2 regions of the Shewanella sp. AS16 genome follow, and region 1 is predicted to be linked to the other one. Evidence: riboswitches for the same ligand, from Rfam matches in the RefSeq annotation. Region 1 holds a riboswitch; the other holds the start of a gene.
What was found. A riboswitch is a leader RNA that binds a small molecule or an ion and turns the genes downstream of it on or off. The one in region 1 is predicted to bind cobalamin.
Positions count from the first base shown of each region.

Region 2: linked by a shared signal. The riboswitch ahead of LZP73_RS05035 (TonB-dependent receptor) and the one ahead of LZP73_RS04415 (ABC transporter ATP-binding protein) in region 1 are both predicted to bind cobalamin.

Region 1 is NZ_JAKCLK010000001.1:980,542-991,623, forward strand. Features, by position in the region: gene LZP73_RS04390 (cobyric acid synthase) at 1-112, opposite strand, end outside; gene cobU (bifunctional adenosylcobinamide kinase/adenosylcobinamide-phosphate guanylyltransferase) at 223-759, opposite strand; gene LZP73_RS04400 (adenosylcobinamide-GDP ribazoletransferase) at 756-1,544, opposite strand; gene cobT (nicotinate-nucleotide--dimethylbenzimidazole phosphoribosyltransferase) at 1,629-2,687, opposite strand; gene LZP73_RS04410 (FecCD family ABC transporter permease) at 2,751-3,914, opposite strand; gene LZP73_RS04415 (ABC transporter ATP-binding protein) at 3,901-4,737, opposite strand; cobalamin riboswitch at 4,857-5,039, opposite strand; gene LZP73_RS04420 (histidine phosphatase family protein) at 5,097-5,792, opposite strand; gene metH (methionine synthase) at 6,055-9,825, shown strand; gene LZP73_RS04430 (hypothetical protein) at 10,519-11,082, opposite strand, start outside.
Region 2 is NZ_JAKCLK010000002.1:32,332-43,413, reverse strand. Features, by position in the region: gene rpiA (ribose-5-phosphate isomerase RpiA) at 1-245, opposite strand, end outside; gene LZP73_RS05060 (DUF808 domain-containing protein) at 458-1,489, shown strand; gene LZP73_RS05055 (DUF3622 domain-containing protein) at 1,641-1,952, shown strand; gene LZP73_RS05050 (pentapeptide repeat-containing protein) at 2,294-2,899, shown strand; gene azu (azurin) at 2,938-3,411, opposite strand; gene LZP73_RS05040 (hypothetical protein) at 3,843-4,493, shown strand; cobalamin riboswitch at 4,594-4,810, shown strand; gene LZP73_RS05035 (TonB-dependent receptor) at 4,916-6,868, shown strand; gene LZP73_RS05030 (HDOD domain-containing protein) at 7,185-7,916, shown strand; gene LZP73_RS05025 (LysR family transcriptional regulator) at 7,995-8,903, opposite strand; gene metE (5-methyltetrahydropteroyltriglutamate--homocysteine S-methyltransferase) at 9,066-11,082, shown strand, end outside.

The sequences.
Region 1 (11,082 bases):
GCTTGAAGGGCGCCACGGAATCGAACCCCAGCCCTGGGTCTCTGGCGAACAGGCGGCAGAGGCCGGCCACCAGGGTGCTCTTGCCCGCATCCGAGGTGGTGCCCTGCACCATCAGCATGTTGGCCCCAGGCGCAGGCACCTCAGGTGCAGTAGCTCCAGACACAGCAGTCTCAGGTGCAGTTGCCCCGGTCACAGCAGCCTGGGTCATGGATACTTTGGCGTTCATGCCATGCCTCCCTTGAGTGGCAGCGGCAAGCCGGCCACCACCAGGGTGACGCTGTCGGCAACCTGGGCCATGGCCTGATTGAGCCAGCCTGCCTCATCGACGAATTGGCGGCTCAGCTCCCCCATGGGCACTATCCCTGAACCTACCTCGTTACTGATCAATATGATATCACCTGGAAGCCCGGGCAGGCATGCCAGCAGCCTGGCCTTATGCCCCGGCCAGTCGGCCGGGCATTGCAGCAGTTCATTGGTGAGATACAAGGTCAGGCAATCTACCAGTATCACCCTGTTCGCCGCCGCCAAGGCCGTCAGCGCATCGGCCAGGGCCAGCGGCACTTCGTGCAGCTGCCAGTCGAGGCCCCCCGCCTGCCGCTGGCGGCGATGACGGGCAATGCGCGCCGCCATCTCCCCGTCGCCGGCGGTGGCCGTCGCCAGATACAGGCACTCACGGCCCTCCCGAGCCAGGGCCTGCACCAGAGATTCGCCGTAGCGGCTCTTGCCGCTGCGGGCACCGCCCAACACCAGATGTATCATAGGGCATTCCCCATGGCCAGGAGCACCAGGTAACAACCCAGCTCGGCGAGCTGCTGGGCCGCCCCCAGAGTATCGCCGGTATAACCCCCTATCTGCCGCCGGAATAGGGCCACCAGCAAGCAGCGGATCAGCCACAGGGCGATAAGCAGGGCGAAGGCAACCACACCCTTGAGACACAGGAGCAGCAAAAGCCCGGTCGCCAGCAAGATCAGCAGCTCGTCGATGCCCTGTGTCTGGGCCAGGGGCCTGGACTTGCTGCTGTCATCGTCACGCACATAGGTCTCGGTGAAGATGATACTGGCCGCCAGCACCCGGCTGAGGCAATGGCCCAGCACCAGCGCCCACACAGCCACCATGGGGGCATACAGGGCCAGCTCGACCAGCAGCTGCCACTTGAGCAGCAGCGCCAACACCAACGCCAGAGCGCCATAGGTGCCCAGGCGCGAGTCTTTCATTATGCTGAGCTTGGCGGCGACACCCCAACCACCGCCGAAACCATCGGCGGTGTCGGCCAGGCCATCCTCATGAAAGCCGCCGGTGAGCAATACCCCGGCGATCATCGCCAACAGGACGGCCACCCCGGCCGGTAACCACAGCTGACTCAGCCAGAATACAGAGGCGCAGCACAGGCCTATGCACAGGCCCACCAGGCCGAAGTAACGGCTGGCCTGGTTGAGCTTGTCGCCATCCACCTCGACCCAGGAAGGCATGGGGATGCGGGTGAAAAATCCCAGGGCCACGAAGAAGAGATCGCTCTGCCTGTGCCAGTTATGCTTGCGTGACATGGAACATCCTTAACCTTGTTGATACTTATGCTACCCAGCAGGCTTGGCTGCCAGCCTGTCTACTGCCTGTTACTGACCCGTTAATCAGACGACCGAAGTCACCCCGGCCTCATCGAAGCTCGCCATCTGGTTGTAGAAATTCGCCGCCGCCTGCACCAGAGGCAGGGCCAGCGCGGCGCCGGTGCCCTCCCCCAGCCTCAGTCCCAGGCTCAACAGGGGTCTGGCCCCCAGCTCGGCGAGCAGCAGCTTATGACCGCGCTCCTCGGACTCGTGGGCGAAGATCATATAGTCCCTGGCATTGGCATTCAGCCGGACCGCCAGCAGGGCCGACACTGTGGCGATGAAACCGTCGACCAACACCAGCATCCCCAGCTCGGCCGCCGCCAGCATGGCGCCCGTCATCTGCACTATCTCGAAGCCGCCGAGGCAGGCGAGGACTCGCAGCGGATCCGGCTGCGCCTGGGCCTGCCCGGATGTCAGCGTATCCCCATGCAAGGCCAGCGCCCGGGTCAGCAGCGCCCTCTTGTTGGCCAGCGCGGCATCGTCTATGCCGGTGCCGCGGCCGACACAGTCCGTCAGCGGCAATCCGGTCAAGGCCGCCATGACAGCCGCCGCCGAGGAGGTATTGCCTATGCCCATCTCGCCCAGGGCGACGAGGTTGACCCCGGCCTCATGGTGGCGGGTCACCAGGGCGCGCGCCAATGTCAGCCCCTGGGTCACCTGGTCCTGGGTCATGGCGGCCTCCAGATGTATCGCGCCCGTGCCTGCCCCAAGACGCTGTGCTACCAGGCCAGGGGTTGGCGGCAGCGGCTCGAGGATGCCGCAGTCTATGACCTCCAGCTCATAGCCCAGCTGGCGGCAGAACACATTGATGGCGGCGCCGCCGCCGAGGAAGTTATGCACCATCTGGGTGGTGACAGCACTCGGGGCTATCGATACCCCATGGGCGGCGATGCCGTGATCTGCGGCAAACACCAGCATGGTCGGCCTGCGGATCGCCGGCGCCTCCTTGCCCAGCACCCTGGCCAGCTGCAACGCCAGCGGCTCAAGTTGCCCCAGGGCCCCAGGCGGTTTGGTCTTGTGGTCTATCCTGTGCTGGATCTCGGCGTCGCCGGCATGGCTGAGGGCGGGAATGTTGAACATGACTACTCACTCTAAGGTTAAGGCTGCTGTTAAGGGCTATCTTGGCTGGATGAGGGACCCGCCCTAGCCGTAGCGGCCGCGGCGACGCAGCACGAACAGGAAGAACACGCTGCCGATCGCCGCGGTAATGATGCCGACCGGCAGCTCCTGGTTGCCCAACAAGCATCTGGCCAGCACGTCTATCCACACCATGAACAGCCCGCCCACCAGGGCCGTCAGCAACATGGGCTGCCGGCCGGGAAACAGCAGTCTGACTATATGGGGGATCATCAGGCCGACGAAGCCTATGCCACCACAGCTGGCGACCAGGATGGCGGTGATCAGCGAGCATAGCAGCAAGATCCCCAGCCGCAGCTTGGGCACATTGACCCCCAGGGTATGGGCCGTCTCATCCCCGGCCTGCAGCGCCAGGATCTGGCGCTTGAGTGCCAGTATCACCACCAGGCTCAGGCTCACCACCAGCAGGGGCAGAGACAGCAGGGCCCAACTGGCCTTGGCGAAGCTGCCCAGGCTCCAGAAGAGCACAGAGGCCGTGGCCTGGGGACTGGCGAAATACAAGAGCAAACTGGTGAAGGCGCCGAACATGAAGGAGGTCGCCACCCCGGACAAGAGCATGCGCTCGACCTGGCTGCCGATGCCGAGCCCGGAGAGCAGCAGCACCAGGAGCACAGACAGGCTGGCACCGCAGAAGGCCCCCAGCGGCAGGAGCAGCCACATCAGCAGCGACAGCCCTGAGCCGGCAGACAGCCCTGAGCCGGCAAGGCCCGGGTCGACGCTGAACCCTGAGCCCGCCAACAGGCCGGTGCCTGTGAACAGGGTCAGCATGACCACGGCGCCGAACGAGGCCCCGGAGCTGATGCCGAACAGATAGGGATCCGCCAGCGGGTTGCGGGTCACCAGCTGCAGCACGGCGCCGGCGATCGACAACCCGGCCCCCGCCACGAAGGCCAGCACCGTCCGCGGCAACCTCAGCTCCAGCACTATCCGCTCCGTTATCGCACTCGGTTGGCCGATATCGAACAACTTATGTCCCAGCACCCGCACCACGTCCAGCATGCTGATGTTGGCGGCTCCGAAGCTGGTCGCCAGCAGCGGCGTCAGCAGTGCCAGCAAGGCCAGCGCCAACAGCAGCCAGCCCTGCAGCGACAAGGGGGTGAGCAGCAAGCCCAGAGACGCTTTCAAGCCCCCTTTCAATGCCCGGTCCTCAAATTTCTCAGTCGATTGCATCTTGGGTTCCCTGTGTCATAGCGGCGCTGTAACCGTAGAAGTAGCTGATCAGCGGCTTGCCATGCTGGGGATGGGGCTGCACCCGGCAACAGACGCCGAAGACCTCGGCGATGCGCTGCTCCGTCAGCACCAGATCCGGGGTGCCGCTGACGATGCAACGGCCCTTATCCAGCAACAGCAGGCTGTCGCACAGGGCGCTGGCGAGGTTGAGATCATGGATGGAGGCGATGACGCTGATCCCCAGGCTGCGCACCAGTTCGAGGATCTGAATTTGGTATCTGATGTCCAGGTGATTGGTGGGCTCGTCGAGGATCAGCAATTGGGGCCGCTGCACTATGGCACGGGCGATCAGCGCCCGCTGCTTCTCGCCGCCGGACAGGTGTTCGTACTGCTGGGCCGCCTTATGGCTCAGGCCCACCCTCGCCAGTGCCTGGGCTATGTCGGCCTTGTCCGCCCGGCTGGTGCCGTCGAACGGCCCCTTATGTGGGGTCAGCCCCATGGCCACCAACTGAGTGGTGCTCATGTCGAAATAGTGGGGGGTATCCTGCTGCACCACGGCCACCCTGCAGGCGAATGCCTTGGCGGCTATGCCGGCTATGTCCATGCCATGCAGGCAGATCTCGCCTGAGGTAGGCCGGATAAACTTGTACAGGCAACGCAACAGGCTGGACTTGCCGGCGCCATTTGGGCCTATGATGCCCAGCATCTGCCCCTGGGTCAGTCCCAGGCTGATGCCGGACAGAATGGCCTTGTCGCCGAGGCGCCAGCTCAGATCCGAGACAGACAGGGCCAGGGGCAGGGTCCCGGTTTCGGCGACTGTCATCGCCGGCGACCTGCGAGGGGCAGCGCCGCCATGGCAAGGGCCATGGATAAAAATAGTGTCATCTTAAGCTCCCCCGAGTCACCCGCTCGAGCACAGTGATGGAACCGGCGCAGCGCTGCGACGGCGTACAAACCCAGGCAGGTATCCTGACTCGTGTGGCAAGAAGGCCGACCTCCTTGCTCCACACTCACAGTTGCGGGCACAGTTCGGGCTGGCGGCAGAGGTTGCCGTTCCCCGATTCCCTGTCACGCCGGGTTGATGGCGGCGCTTGGCCAACCATCCCCGACACCTGGGTTCATTTACCCCGGCCAGGCCGGGGACGGATTATTATCCGGCTTTTACATCAATAGGCAAGACGCTTAGCTTCCGGGCCAGTGCAGCCGGTAGCTGCAGGCGGCCTCGCGCTCATCGTCATGGCTCCAGAACACCTCAAGGCGCACCAGGGCGGCGTAGGGCAAAGCCAGGCTATGGTAGAAACCGGCACTCGGCGCCACCCCCAACACCCGCGCCAGCAGATGGCGCATCACCCCGCCGTGGGTCAGCAGCAAGGCGGTCTCAGGCCCGGCCGGCGATTCAGCGGCGGCGGAAGAGGCACGGCGCAGCGCCGCCAGCACTGAGGCGAAGGCGGCATCCACCCTGGCCTCGAAGGCCGCCATGGACTCGCCGCCCGGCGGCGCTGCCGCCCAAGGGTCTTGCCAATAGGCGTCGAGCGCCCCTGCCTGGCTGAGATACAGCCGCTCCCAACTCTGCCCATCCCAGTCACCGAAATCCAGCTCGCGCAGGCCCGGGAGTTCCTTCGGCCGCCAGCCGTCGGCGGCCAGCTCGGCGGCGAAATCGGCACAGCGACGCAGTGGCGAGCTGTACAGGTGCGCCGCCCCCCAAGCCAGTGTCTCATGGCCAGGCGCCGGCACCTGGATCTGAGCCTGCACCTGGGCCAGAGCCGCCCGCATCTGCGCCCGCCCCTGCGCCGTCAGGGCCACATCCGTGCGGCCGCGCAGTATGGCACCGCCCTCGCATTCGCCATGCCTGAGTAAGAAAATCTGTGCCCGTTGCATAACACCCCGATAGCGTCAGTTTTCCGGCCGCAGTCTCTGGCCGGGAAAAGAAGTGCCGCGCCGGGGGCCGGGCTAACATTGACCTTGCCCTCGAGCGATTATGTCGCGTATTATGGACGTCTATACGTATGTATGTCCAAAAGTAATTAACGACGGCGACATTTTCCCGTCGAAATCCAGACACCATACGCTCGATTCGGTACTTTTAACTTAGCACTCTTAACTGAGCACTCTTAACCGAGCACTCTGCAGGTAACGACTTATGGCGACAGCGACTCCCATCACATTGCAACAGGCCCAGGCCCTGACTCAGGCGCTAAGAGCCCAACTGCAACAAGGCATACTGATCCTCGATGGCGCCATGGGCACCATGATCCAGGACCACAAGCTGCAAGAGGCGGATTACCGCGGCGAGCCCTTCAAGGACTGGCATTGCGACGTCAAGGGCAACAACGATCTGCTGGTGCTGAGCCAGCCAGGGCTCATCAAGCAGATCCACCTGGACTACCTCAATGCCGGCGCGCACATAATAGAGACCAACAGCTTCAACGCCACCACCATAGCCATGGCCGATTACGACATGCAGGCCCAGTCCAGGGACATCAACTTCGCCGCCGCCCGCCTCGCCCGCGAAGCCTGTGATGAGGTGACCGCCGCCAGCGGCATTCCCCGCTATGTGGCCGGGGTGCTTGGTCCCACCAACAGGACCTGCTCCATCAGCCCGGATGTGAATGACCCAGGCTACCGCAACGTCAGCTTCGATGAGTTGGTGACCGCTTACATGGAATCCACCCGGGCGCTGATTGAAGGCGGCGCCGACATCATAATGGTGGAAACCATCTTCGATACCCTCAACGCCAAGGCGGCGCTGTTCGCCATCGAATCCGTGTTCGACGAGCTGTTCGGCGTGCCTGCCGATGGCAGCCGGGAACGCCTGCCTGTGATGATCTCTGGCACCATCACGGATGCCTCGGGCCGCACCCTCACGGGCCAGACGACCGAGGCCTTCTACAACTCGCTGCGCCACATCAAGCCCCTGTGTATCGGCCTCAACTGCGCCCTTGGGCCCAAGGAGCTGCGCCCCTATGTGGAAGAGTTGGCGCGCATCGCCGAATGTTATGTCTCGGCCCACCCCAACGCCGGCCTGCCGAACGAGTTCGGCGGCTATGACGAAACCCCGGAGGAGATGGCCGACGTCATAGGCGAGTGGGCGGCCGAGGGCCTGCTCAACGTAGTCGGCGGCTGCTGCGGCAGCACCCCGAAACACATAAGTGCCATACGCAACGCAGTGAGCAAGCACTCACCCAGGGTGATCCCCGAGATCCCCGTCGCCTGCCGCTTGTCCGGGCTGGAACCCCTGACCATAGACGCCCAGTCGCTGTTCGTGAACGTGGGCGAGCGCACCAATGTCACAGGCTCGGCCAAGTTCCTCAAACTCATCAAGGAGGGGCTGTTCGAGAAGGCGCTGGACGTGGCTCGGGAGCAGGTGGAGAACGGCGCCCAGATCATCGACATCAACATGGACGAAGGCATGCTCGACGGCGCCCTGATCATGCACAAGTTCCTCAACCTCATCGCCTCCGAACCCGACATCAGCCGGGTGCCAGTGATGATCGACTCCTCCAAGTGGGAAGTGATAGAGGCCGGCCTCAAGTGCATCCAGGGCAAGGGCATAGTCAACTCCATCTCCCTCAAAGAAGGCGAAGCCAAGTTCATCGAGCAGGCGCGGCTGGTGAAGCGCTACGGCGCCGCCGCCATCGTCATGGCCTTCGACGAACAGGGTCAGGCCGATACCCGCGCCCGCAAACTGGAGATCTGTACCCGCGCCTACCGGGTGTTGGTGGATAAGGTCGGCTTCCCGCCGGAAGACATCATCTTCGATCCCAACATCTTCGCCATCGCCACCGGCATAGAGGAGCACGACAACTATGCGGTCGACTTCATCGAGGCCATCAGGGACATCAAGGCCAGCCTGCCCCATGCGATGATCTCCGGCGGCGTGTCCAACGTGTCCTTCTCGTTTCGCGGCAACAACCCGGTGCGCGAGGCCATCCACGCCGTGTTCCTGTACCACGCCATTCAGGCCGGCATGGACATGGGCATAGTCAACGCCGGCCAGCTGGCGATCTACGACGACATAGATCCCGAGCTCAAGCTTTTGGTCGAAAACGTGGTGTTGAACCTGCCCTGCACAGCCGTGGATGCCAACGGGGAGGCGTCGAGCAACACAGAGCAACTGCTGGAGGTCGCCGAGAAATACCGCGGCGACGGCGCCACGGCCGGCAAGAAGGAAGATCTCCAATGGCGCAGCCTGCCGGTGAGCGAGCGCCTGGCCCATGCCCTGGTGAAGGGCATCACGGAATTTATCGATCAGGATACCGAAGAGGCGAGACAGGCCGCCGCCCGGCCGTTGGATGTGATCGAAGGCGCGCTGATGGACGGCATGAATCTGGTCGGCGATCTGTTCGGCTCGGGCAAGATGTTCCTGCCCCAGGTGGTCAAGTCGGCGCGGGTGATGAAAAAGGCCGTGGCCTATCTCAACCCCTACATAGAGCTGGAGAAGGTCGCCGGCCAGTCCAACGGCAGGATATTGATGGTGACGGTCAAGGGCGACGTGCACGACATAGGCAAGAATATCGTCGGCGTGGTGCTGGCCTGCAACGGCTTTGAGGTGTTCGATCTCGGGGTGATGGTGTCGGTGGAGCGCATTCTCGAGGCCGTCAAGGAGCACGATATCGACATCATAGGCATGTCGGGGCTCATCACCCCCAGCCTGGATGAGATGGTGCATAACGTCAAGACCTTCGCCCGCGAAGGCCTGACCATTCCCGCCATCATAGGCGGCGCCACCTGCTCCAAGATCCACACTGCGGTGAAGATAGCGCCCCACTACCCCCATGGCGCCATCTATATCGCCGATGCCTCCCGCGCCGTGCCCATGGTGAGCAAGCTCGTCAGCAACCAGACCCGCCAGGCCACCATAGATGCCGAATACGCCGAGTACGACAACATGCGCGAGAAGCGGCTGTCGCAGACCAAGCGCAAGCATATAGTCTCCATCGCGGCGGCGCGGGACAACCGCTGCCAACACGACTGGGGCAACTATACCCCTGTGACCCCCAAGGTGCTGGGCAAGCAGGTATTCGACGACTATCCGTTGACCGATCTCGTCGAGCGCATCGACTGGACGCCGTTTTTCCGCGCCTGGGAGCTGCACGGCCACTATCCTGAAATTCTCGACGACAAGGTGGTCGGCGAGGAGGCGCGCAAGCTGTTCGCCGACGGCCAGGCCATGCTGGAGACCCTGATCCGGGAGAAATGGCTCACCGCCAAGGGGGTCATAGGCCTGTTCCCGGCCAATACCGTCGGCCACGACGACATAGAGCTGTACAGCGACGAGTCGCGCCAACAGGTGCTCATGACCACCCACCACCTGAGGATGCAGCTGGAGCGGGTCGGCAACCACAACTTCTGCCTGGCCGACTTCGTCGCCCCCAAAGACTCGGGCGTCGCCGACTACATGGGCGGCTTTGCTGTCACCGCCGGCCACGGCATAGACGAACATGTGGCGCGCTTCGAGGCCAATCACGACGACTACAACGCCATCATGCTCAAGTGCCTGGCCGACCGCCTGGCGGAGGCCTTCGCCGAGCGGATGCACGAGCGGGTGCGCAAGGAATTCTGGGGCTATGCCGCGGATGAACGGCTGGACAACGAGGCGCTGATCCGCGAGAAATACAAGGGCATAAGGCCGGCGCCCGGCTACCCAGCCTGCCCGGATCATACCGAGAAGGGCCTGCTGTGGGACTTGCTCAAGCCCGACGAGTGCATAGATCTCAAGATCACCGAGAGCTTCGCCATGTTCCCCACGGCCGCGGTCTCCGGCTGGTACTTCGCCCATCCCAAGTCGCGCTACTTCGGCGTCACCAACATAGGCAAAGATCAGGTCGAAGACTATGCGCAGCGCAAGGGCATGAGCCTGGAGGAAACGGAGAGGTGGTTGGCGCCCATATTGGACTACGATCCTGAATAAGAGGGACCCAGAATAGAGGATGATTCTGAGTAGTCAGGATCGACCCCTAGGCTCATCGCGGACAGGAATGTCAGGCTTCGCCTGACTGGGGGATTTTCCAAGCTGCGCTTGGATTAACCTCGTGGGCTTCCAGCCCACACCCGGGCAAGGAGGACTGCTCGTCCTATCCAATTACGTCCATGTAAAAGAGCCAGTTCGGCAATCCCTGCCTCTCGCTCATAAACTCAACCGCTAGCGGTTATTCGCCTTGCATCCACCATGACGCCCCGACGAAGTTGAAAGCCCCTTGGGCTTATTCAAAAATAACTAACGTTTCCGATGGGGCATCCAAGCCCCCCGAAAACTAGCCCCACATCCTGTGGGGCTTACGCTATTTTCTTCAACGCCCTGCGGCAACTTCGATGGGGGATGGTGTTTTCCCCGACTATATGGCGCAGCTTCGAAATGAAAGAATTATTTCTTCCACATCTTTCTGTTCCATGCCTAGGTAAAAAGTGAATCAACAACATCCCTGTTTAACAGCCTTCCCACTCTCCATTGCTCGAGTTCATCACGCTATGATGCAATACTCACCACAACGAAGTTGTATGCCGTCACTAATTTTATAGCTACCCGAACTATGTTCGTGAATGAAAAATTTAAAGGGATCCTACTCAGAGAAAATACTTGAATGCCCTCTAAGTTATCAAAAATCTAAGAGACCTTTACTATCAATTGATAATTTATAAAACTCCCACCATTTTTCGAACCACTCAAAACAAATGACTTAACTGAATTATAACGAGAATCAAGTTCTTTGAAGTCATTAAACACTAATGATTCGTTATAACAAAAATCACCAGGCAAATTTCCCATCAAAGACTTATACTTAGAACAAAAATCTACAAAATTCTTACCATCATAATAAGTAACTAAAAATGAAACTCTCAGACCCAATGCATCATAATGGGAAAGTGACTTATTTAGATGATCATGTATATATTTAGCTTTAACACTACCTAACTTCATACCCTCAATTATAGAGTATGGCGACGAACCTTCTTTAATTAAAAGATCTACTTCTCCAGCTTTATAACCTTTACTTGAAACCCCTCGACGGGTTTGATCAGCAACAACATAATCTTTAGCTAACATCAAATCTCTAACTTGATCGTTATATTCATCCTCACTCGCCCCTTTGAAAATATGTCTATCTGGTAAAGATTGAATGCACCATTCAACATCCTTATAAAGCTCAGACTCAACTATTTTCATTAG
Region 2 (11,082 bases), on a different contig from region 1:
CCGTCGACATAGATGTCGAGTTGATCGACGCTGTTGAGATCGTAAACCGGGATCCCCAGCGCCTTCAGCTTGGCGGTCGAAGCCTCTGAGCTGGAGACGGCGCCTTCGATATCGGCCTTGATGGTCGCCAGCGCATCAATAAAATGGTTGACGGTAGAGCCTGTGCCCACCCCAACGATACTGTCTCTTTCGACATATTTGAGTGCGGCCCAGCCGGCAGCTTTTTTCATTTCATCTTGAGTCATAATGACATCCTGTAACGGCATATGAGTGGGAAATCCAGCGCCTAGTATACCCTTTCCCCACGGCATAGGTGGTCAAAAATCCGCAGCTTTCATGGCAATATTTGGCTGCAATCACAAAATATTTACCGATTGGCAGAGAGAAAAACTCAGGTATTACAGTCATTCGGCTTGGGTTAATATGGCTATTGGGATTTTCTTCGATTGGAGTCGATATGGCCGGCGCTAGCCTGTTAACCCTGCTGGATGATATTGCCAGCATTCTTGATGATGTGGCCCTCATGAGTAAGGTGGCGGCCAAGAAAACCGTCGGCGTGCTGGGGGACGATCTGGCCCTCAACGCCCAGCAGGTGTCGGGTGTCAGCAGCGAACGCGAGTTGCCTGTGGTATGGGCCGTGGCCATGGGCTCCTTTCGCAATAAACTCGTCCTGGTGCCGGCGGCCATGCTGATCAGCGCCTTCATCCCCTGGGCCGTGACCCCCTTGCTGATGCTCGGCGGGCTATTTCTCTGTTTCGAAGGTTTCGAAAAGCTGCATCATAGCTACAGCCATAGGAGGAAAGCAGGCAGTCGAGGAGGGGCGGTGAATGAGCCTACCCGGCACGGGACAGCACCGGGCATAGGGCCGACGCCCGAACGCGAAATCGCCACGGCACAGGCAGATGCGCCACCAGCGGGAGCGGTGGACCCCTTGCTGGCGCACGTTGCCGCCCTCAGGGCCCAGGAGCGACAAAAAGTCAAAGGTGCCATACGCACCGACTTCGTGCTGTCGGCAGAAATCATCGCCATTACCTTGGGCACAGTGGCGGATTCTGGCCTCTGGACCCAGTTCGCCACCCTGAGCATCATAGCCGTCATAATGACCTTGGGGGTCTATGGTCTGGTGGCCGCCATAGTCAAGCTGGATGATGTGGGTTTGTATCTGAGTCGGCGTGCGCCGCAACACTTTATGGCGCTGCCGGGGCGACGTCTGGGACGCCTGCTCTTGTTATCCGCGCCTAAGTTAATGAAGACATTGACCCTGGTCGGTACCGCGGCCATGTTTATGGTGGGGGGCGGCATCTTGACCCATGGACTGCATTTCCTGGGAGACAAGCTGGCTTGGGCTGCCGAAGCCGTGGGCCGCATCGCGCTGCTGGGCCCAGGATTGGCCTTCTTTACCCCAAGCCTGCTCAATGGCCTGTTTGGGATCATGGTCGGCGGTGTATGTTTGCTGCTGCTGACGGGAATACAGAGGCTCAGAGGCTGAACCCTGGCGGTTTCATTTACGGGCAAGAATATTTTCACCCAAGCGATATTTTATCGGCGAAATCGAGTACACTGCGCCCCCTTTGTTTTATGGTGAGCGTTTCGTCCGCTTGGTAAAACAAACGATGAAAAATCATTGAGGAATAGAGCAAATGAGCAAAGGTAAGAAATACGACTTTCGCGTCACCGAAAGCAGCAAGGGCTGGAAAGCCGAGATAGTCAGACGCATGACATCGACCAAGACAGTGGTCTCCAAGTTCAGGGACGGCATGGCGACAGAGGCCGAGGCCCAGGCCTGGGGTGAAGAGACGCTCAAGTCTTTCTTGCAGGCCCAGGTAGAGCGCAACAAGCAGCAGTCTGAGAAACGTACCCAGGCGGCCAAAGTCGCCGAAGAAAAACGTTTGGCGGCGGCCTTGGCGGCCGAGCGCAATTATGATGAAGCTGAAGACAGCGACGAAGAATAGGTCGCTGGCCAGGCTCTCTTTTCCGCTTCCGGAAATGAGTGCTTATTTGAACAACCGCAGTTAAGCCAAGTGGCGTTTCGGTCATGTTCACCAAATATGGCTGTACGAAGAGAGCGAGCCCATGGGCTCGCTTTTTTGTTGCCGACAAATCCCATTTTGGCCCCGGCGGCATTGCCTGCCCAGGCTTGAGCGAGTCTCTGTCAGGATAGGACTATGTCGGGGTGGAGCTGTGTCAGGATAGAGCCATGCCAGAGTGGAGCTATGCCAGAGTGGAGCCATGTCGGAGCGAGTCTATGCTAGAGTGGCCCAAGTGAGACTGCACAGAACTGATACCTGGGAGTGTGAATAATTTGTTTGAGCTAGACACAGAGGAATACCTTAACAAAACGTTCGAGGGCCTGGAGCTTGCCGGGCAGGAACTCAGACGCAAGCGCTTCGAGGCTTGCCACTTCCTGGGCTGTGATTTCAGCGATGCCCGCTTCGAAAGATGCGAGTTTATCGATTGCCAATTCAGCCAGTGTAATTTGAGCCTGGTGGATCTGGCCTTCAGTCGCTTTTCCGAGGTGAGTTTTGCCGAATGCAAGCTGCTGGGTATCAACTGGGGCCGGGCCAGCTGGCCGCAATTGGCCCTGTCGGCGCCGATCAATTTCAGCGACTGCCTGTTGAACGACTCGTCTTTCTTCGGCCTGAGCCTGAGTGGACTGGTCATGACAGGCTGCAGGGCACACGAGGTGGATTTCAGGGATGGGAATTTCAATGGCGGCCAGTTTGCCGGCACAGATTTCAGCAATAGCCTGTTTGCCAATACCCAGCTGGTCAAGGCCGACTTTGTCGATGCCACTCAGTATGATCTGGATGTGCGCCATAATAATGTGCAGCAGGCCAGGTTCGATCGCTTCGAGGCGGTGAGGCTGCTCGCTGGCCTGGGCATTTGCATAGTGGATTGAGTATCACAGGCGCCTCGCCGGGGCGCCTGTGATCCGTCTCAGGGCGTGATGCTGAAGCTGCCTTGCATCAAGGCCCAATGACCCGGGAAGGAGCAGAAGAAGTTATAGGCTTGTTCCTGGGTCATGCCGGCGGTGCTGAAGGTCACAGAGGCTGACTCGCCGCCGCCAACCAGGCTGGTGTGGGCCAGCACTCGGGTATCAGCGTCCATGATGAAGTTGTGCTCGGGACCGGCCGTCATGCCATCATTGGCAATGGCGGCCATGTCTTCGGCCTTGCTCAGCACCCAGTTATGGCCCATGGCCGTTTTCGGCAGGCTCCCCGTATGGGTCAGGGTGAGTGTGACTTCAGTACAGCTCGCCGGCACACTTAACGCCTGCTTATCATACTGCATGGCGTCGTTGGCACCTATGGCGAGTTCGCATTCGTTGGCGCTGGCGTGAGCGCTTATTCCCAGGAGAAGCCCCAGAGCGACCCCCCCCCTGAGAAGTTTGGTCATTTTGCTGTTGTTCATAGTGATTGTCCTTCTGTTGGTTCGGCTAACCCAGGTTAGCCATAGAGATTGAAAAACACTTAAACATTAATGAGAATTGGTTGCAATTGAGTTTTCGAGCGCTTTACATATGTTGTCCGGCCCACGGCTCAGCCGCTGTCGACTGAGTGTGAGCGACTCGGGTTGCCGAAATAAATACACAGAACATTGTACACTTTTTCAGCTAATCTTGTTTTGCTTTCGTACCAGGCAGACTGTCATGTGGGGGAGGGCATGGGAAGGCGCGCCATGTATGCTATGCCGGCTAACGGCCAGAGGCTTGAGCCTAGGGTGACATAGAGCGGCAAACCTTGGTTGCCGCGCCCAGCTTGTGAAGTCAGGTTAGCGAACTAGAATTGAAGGAAGTTTGACAGCGTTTTCTCTTTACACCATGGAACAAGGATGCAAGCGGTATGAAAGCGACTTCGACAGCAGCTGTGAGTATTTCATTGGCCCCAGGCGTCATGGCACTGGGACTCTATTGTTGCTTGAGCTATTCCCCTGTGCTGGCCGAAGTGCCGGCCGACCAGCCCGGGCAGCCGGCTTTGACCGGGTTCAGTCAAAAGTTGGGGTTCAATTTACCCCAGGGATGGAAGCGCGCGTCCAACGAGACACAAGTCAACATGATCCAGGCCGAATTTGTGCCTCAGGAGCAGACGCTCGGCAGCTGGTCATCCATGATCTGTGTGCAAAGCTTCAAGGGCCTGGCCGCCGAAGTCACGGCCGAGCAGTTCCTCGACCGACTGGCGATAAGCTATCGGGATGTGTGCCGGGGGGAGTTGGTCTATCAGAAGCTGGGTGAGACCCAGGTCGATGGTCATCCAGGTTTTCAGGCCATCATGGGCTGCACCGAGTTAGTGCTCCAGTCTGATGCCAAGCTGCAACCCGCCCCCGCAGAGCCCAGGGGGGAGATAGGCTACTATGCCGCCATCCTGGGGCAGGTGGATCTCTATCTGCTGCATAAGTCTGATCGCCGCGAGGTCTTCAACCTGCGCCAAGTTCCCTTGGCCGCCACCAACTACCGTGACTTTGTCGCGACCATTCAGCCCCTATCACTCAAGTAGCGCCTGCGGCTGTCGCCCTGCATTAGACATTTATCCATATAGACGTCTATAATGCGCCCGTCCAGGCGGGAGACCGCCTGACTCTGATGATTAAAACTAATTTCAGTCAACCTTTAGTGGTGCCTGTGCGGTAACAGCACGGGATAATCGGGAAGCCTGTGAGATTCAGGCACTGCCCCCGCAACGGTATGAGGTGAGAGCCGGGCGCGCTCGCAAGGATGAGCGTTAAAAAAGCCCGGGCTCGGGTGAGTCGGCAGCTATGTCTGTCCGCAGCACATAACCTAAGTCCGGAGACCGGCCCTTAAGGTGATTTCGCGATTTCGGTGGGCAGATCTCGAAATGTGCCAGTGGCGCTCCTGCTATCAGTGGGGGGCTCTGGTGCGGCACCCATGCCCCGTTTTCCTTTCAGGAGTTAAAGGTCAATGGGAACACAAGCTACAAAACTGTCAATACTGATCGCCGGCCTGCTGAGCCTGCCGTTCACCTTCGCCGCCGAGGCAGGCGATGTTGCCTCTCATGTCGATGAAACCCTCACTGTGATAGGCCGTGCCGAAGCGTCCATCTTGAATATTGCCGCCAATGTCAACGTCATCGACAGTGCCGAAATCCAAATGAGCGGCGCGACTAACTTGACCGAGTTGTTGCGCGGCCAGAGTGGGCTCCAGGTTTCTGACAATAATTCGGGTGCGGTATTCGCCCTGCGTGGTTTCAGCGCAGGTCAAGCCGCCAACAACACGCTGATCTTGGTTGACGGCCGTCGTTTGAATAATATCGACATAGCCGCCCCCAGCATCAATGCCATTCCCTTGAACCAGGTCGAGCGGGTCGAGATCCTCTCCGGTAGTGCCGGCGTACTCTATGGCGATCAGGCCGTTGGCGGCGTCATCAACATCATCACCAAGGCGCCCAATGCCAGCGGCGGCAGCGTACAAGTGTCCGGCGGCAGCTTCGATACCTATGAAGGTCGTGCCGATGTATCGGGTGCCATCAATCAGGACTGGCGCTACTATCTGGCGGGAAGCTATCAGCAGAGCGAAAATTATCGCGACAACAACGATAATGAAACCGGTTCCATCCTGGGACGGGTGCAGTACCAAACGACGACGGATAAGTTCTTCGTCGAGACCGGTTATTATGACGACAAGCGTGAAGCGCCGGGGGCACTGACTCAGGCAGAGTTCGAGGCCAATCCACGCCAGGCCAATGAATGGAGCAAAGGTGCTTATTATCACAACATGACCACGGCGGCGCGCATGGGCTATCAGCATCAGCTGACTCAAGCCTGGGCGTTGGCGGCGGATGTAAATTACAGTGATACCCTGGTGGTCTCGAAAAGTGGCGAAAACAGCCGTTCCTTGTTGGAGTTTAATCCCAAGGCCATGGCCAGCATAGCCACCCGTAATGGCGAGTTGAACATCATCGCCGGTGCCGATGTGAGCCGCGGTGAGGCCGACTTTGATTTGTCTTACATGCAGCGCAGCAATGTGCAGCAACTCTTGAGCGCCTATGTACAGGCAGACGTGCCTCTGACCCAGAGCCTGAGTTATGTGGTCGGGGGCCGTTATTCAGATGTATCGGATTCTCTCGAAGATGAGGATGCGTATCCTCTGGGAATAGATCTGGATGAAGACGCCAGTGCCCTGGAACTGGGGCTGAACTATCGCCCAAGCCATGATCACAGATTCTATCTGCGTGCCGAGAGTAACTTCCGTTTCGCCAAGGTGGACGAGCAGGCCTATACCTCTCCTGGGGTGTTGGGACTCAAACCCCAGACGGGCCGTTCCTACGAGGCGGGTTGGGATTGGTCCCTGTCGACCCAGACCCTGAGTCTTAATCTGTACCGGCTGGCTCTGGAGAATGAGATAGTGTTCGATGCGAGCGCACCAACACCTATAGGCGGCAATTATCCTGGTGCCAACGTCAACGCGGATCAATCTCGTCGTTACGGCGCTGATCTGGACTGGGATTGGCAGTTGAGTCGGGACATTCAGCTGGGACTGGAATACAACTACACGGACGCGGAATTTACCGCAGGCATGAACCAGGGTAAGGCATTGTCTTGGGTCGCCAAGCACACTGGCAGAGGGTATGTCAGCGTGGATATCGACAGCCAGTGGCAAGTATTCGCCGAAGCCCAGTATACGGGTGAGCGTTTCATCGAAGGTGATAATGCCAACCTGGATCCTCGACTCGATGATTATGTGCTGACGAATCTGGCGCTCAACTACAGCCATCAGGCTTGGCTCGCCAGCCTGAGGGTGGATAACCTGTTCGATAAGGATTATGTCAGTGCCGGTTATTACAGTGTTTGGGGCAATGGCTATTACTCCGGCACCGGCCGCGCCGTGCGCCTGAGCGCCAGCTATCGCTTCTAAGCCTCATAGCCAGGCGTTAACCTGCTGGTGCCAGTGTGGTTCGGTATTGGCTGAACCTGCTGCAAAGCCGGACTCGGGTCCGGCTTTTTTTGTTCCCCGATTAAAGCCTATTACCCATATATCTAGGGCCAGTGAGAGCGTTGGGCTCAGGCCCGCTTGACGATACATTCGGCTCCGGTTTCAGGGAAATGTTAACTTATCTCACCATACTGCGGCCAAAGGCTTGACCTGAGAGGCGGTTTTATGGGTAAATTCTTGATCGTAGAAAGGGTGTCTTACCAAGAACAATAGCCAATAAATAGGTTTAACAGGTCCCATGACAGATCTTGAGCTGCAAGTCTTTACTCAAGTTAAGGCAATCATTGCCAACGAAGAGCAAGTGTTGGGCCGCCGCGACATCTTGATGCCGCTGAAGAAGGCCATCATAGCCGAAGGTGACATACGCAACATAGTCGACATAGTCGGGAGCGATCCTGCCCTGGCGGCGCATTTGCTGTGGCGCAGTAACACGGCGGTCAATGCCGGTTCGCTGTTGGCTAAGTCCCGGACCCTAAAGGATGCCTTGATCCGCCTGGGTCAGGTCAATGTCTATCGTTATGCCTTCACCTTTTATCTGAAGGAACGTTTGGATGAGTTGCCTCAACCCTACAAGAAACTGGTGTCGGGTTACTGGGATCTGACCGAGAATATCGCGACCAGTGCCGTCGACAGCCTGGTAGAGCTGAAGATTGCCGGCGTCGATGCCGACGAAGTGCATACCCTGGCGTTGTTCAGTGTCTTCGGACAAATAGTCAGCCTGACGGCCTTCGCCTATCTCAATGCCGAGTCTGAACAGTCGCTGCCAATCAGTCTGATTAAGTCTTTGATAGATAATAATCAGAAGAGCCTCACCCTGGATGCCTTGGAAGGGTTGGATCTCGATAAAGATCTGCGGCAGGAATTTATGATTGCCCATAACCTGAGGCAGACCCATGAGGTTAACTCGCCAGGGCTGGTACTCAGGAAGGTGTTGGCCAAACAGGGCTTGCTGTTAAGCGCCTTGTCATGATCCTATGCCTGACAACCAAAACGCCTGCAACTTGCAGGCGTTTTTGTTTATGTCTTATGCCATTTTCAGCCAGGGGCGTTAGTTCGGCTGCTTGAGCTGATGTTGCAGCCCTTCGCCTGCGACCAACTCCAGCCAGCGCTGTATCAGCCTGGCATTGCTGCTGTTGCGGCGATAGGCGCCGAACAGTGGCCGTTTCAGGCCTTCCTGCCCCAGCTTGACCGACGTCAGGCTCAAGCCATGGGCTTCATTGATGGACCAGTTGGGCAAGGCCGCCACCCCATCCTTACAGGCGACACGCTGCAGCAACATCATGGTCAGATCGCAGCTCTTCTGTTCGCCGGCCTCGACCCCTGCGGGTTCGAGAAAGTGCCGATAAATATCCAATCGGGCCAGAGGTACCGGATAGCTGATGAGCGGCAACCTCGCCAGCTGCTGCGGCACCACATGAGTTTCCTTTGCCAGCGGGTGATCTTTGGCAACCAGGAGTTTAACTTCGAAATCGAATAAATGTTGATAGGCCAAGGCATGGCCGGGCACAGGATCCGAGGTCAGCACTATGTCCAACTCCCCCATGTCCAACGCGTTGAGGGAGTCGAACAGGTGGCGACTGGACAGGTCCAATTCGGCTTGGGGGTAGGCTTCACGGAATTGCTCCATCACAGGCATCAACCAGCGAAAGCAGCTATGACATTCGATGCCGACCCGCAAGCGGTTGGCATCGGCATCCAGCCCCTTCTTGAGATCCGTTTCCGTCTCCAACACCAGGGGGAGAATTTCTTCCGCCAGATGCAACAGCCTGGAGCCTTCGAGGGTGAAGGAGAGCGGCTTGCTCTTGCGCACGAAGATAGGCGAGTTTATCCGGGTTTCCAGTTCCTTTATCTGATGGGACAGTGCCGACTGGGTCACGAAGCGTTTCTTCGCGGCGGCGGCCAGGCTGCCACTTTCTTTGAGTGCCATCAGAGTGCGTAGGTGTCTTAGCTCTATCATCATACCCCCACATGAATCTCGTTCATGTTTCCCTTGAAATCAATTCGATTGCCTGTCCTGAGACTAACACAGTAAACTTCTAGACGTCCAGATGCCCGGATGGGTTTTATCCTTAACGGCGTCGCAGCGGTTAACCGCTCTCATCATCAAGAGGTAACTTGTATGCAATTGAATAGTCTTGGCTTCCCCCGTATCGGCCGTCGCCGCGAACTGAAATTCGCCCTGGAAAAATATTGGCGTGGTGAAATCACCCAGGCGGAGCTGAAGGCGGTCGCCAGTGAGCTGCGCCATACCCATTGGCAGTGGCAGGCCGATGCCGGCATAACCCAGTTACCTGTGGGAGATTTCGCCTTCTACGATCAGGTCTTGACCCTGAGCGCCACTTTGAATGCTATCCCCGAACGCCATAGAGGCGAAGGTGCAATCGATCTGGATACCTTGTTCAGGGTTGCCCGCGGCCGGGCACCGAGCGGTAAGGATGCCGCCGCTTCCGAGATGACCAAGTATTTCAACACCAACTATCACTATCTGGTGCCCGAGTTGAGTGCCGAGCAAGACTTCAATGTCGCCTACGAACAGCTGTTCGATGAAGTTGCCGAAGTCCAGGCTCTGGGGCACCAGGCTAAACCCGTATTGCTCGGACCCGTGTCTTTCCTCTATCTATCCAAGACAGTGGGGCAGGACTTCGACAAGCTGAGCCTATTGCCCAGGCTGGTGGGCGCCTATGCTGAAATCTTGCAGCGTTTCGCCTTGCAGGGGGTCGAGTGGGTGCAGCTGGATGAGCCTGTGTTGGCGCTGGAATTGGATAACGAATGGCAGGCGGCATTTTCTCCTGCCTATGAGCTGCTCAAGGCGGCCAAGGTGAAACTCCTGCTGGCCAGTTACTATGGCAGCATAGCCCATCATCAGCCTCTGGTATCTGCCTTGCCTGTTGCCGGCTTGCATCTGGATCTGGTGACCGCGCCCGAACAGCTGGCGGTTTTCGTCGACGCCTTGGCGCCGGAGCAGGTGCTGTCTCTGGGGGTGATCAATGGTCGCAACGTCTGGGCGGCCGAGTTGGATCTGTTGGCGGAAAAGCTGAGCCCGCTGACGGCGAGTCTGGGCGAGCGTCTGTGGCTCGGCACGTCCTGCTCCCTGCTGCATAGCCCAGTGGATCTCGAGGTGGAGACGCAACTGGCCCCTGAGTTGAAACAGCAACTGGCGTTCGCCAGACAGAAGCTCGGTGAGCTGGGACAGTTGCGCGAGTTGCTGCAACACCCGGCATCGGCCTCTGCCCGGACCATCATCGAAACCTGTGCCGCGCGCCGCGCCGCCAAGGCCAGCGCCGCAGATCACGAGGTGCAGGCCAGGGTCGCCGCCCTAACGACGGCAGATTATGAGCGCGACAGCGACTTCGGCGTGCGTCAGCAGAAGCAACAGCAGAAGTATCGTCTGCCGCTGCTGCCGACTACGACTATCGGCTCTTTCCCCCAGACCCCGGCGATCCGCGGACTGCGCAGCCGTTGGCGCAAGCAGGAGTTGACAGATGCCGCCTATACTGAGCAATTACAGCAAGTGACCCGTGACACCATAGCGCGTCAGCTGAAACTGGGCATAGATGTGCTGGTGCATGGCGAAGCCGAACGCAACGACATGGTGGAATATTTCGGTGAGCAGCTCGAAGGCGTGGGTTTCACCAAGCATGGCTGGGTACAGAGTTATGGCTCCCGCTGCGTCAAGCCGCCACTCATCTATGGTGATGTGAGTCGTCCCAAGGCCATGACTGTCGACTGGGCGGTATTCGCCCAGAGCCTGACGGATAAGCCGGTCAAGGGCATGCTCACAGGCCCTGTGACCATATTGCATTGGGCTTTTGCCCGCGAAGACATCAGCCGCGATGCCATAGCGACCCAACTGGCGCTGGCTATCCGTGATGAGGTGCAAGATCTGCAGGAGGCCGGCATAGGCATAATACAGATAGATGAGCCCGCCTTTCGCGAAGGCTTGCCGTTGAAACAGAGCCAGTGGCAGCATTATCTGGATTGGGCCGTCAATGCCTTCAAGCTGAGCGCCGCCGGGGTAACGGATGAAACGCAGATCCACACTCACATGTGTTACAGCGAGTTCAACGATACCATAGGCGCCATAGCCGCCATGGATGCGGATGTGATCACCATAGAAACCTCCAGATCTCGGATGG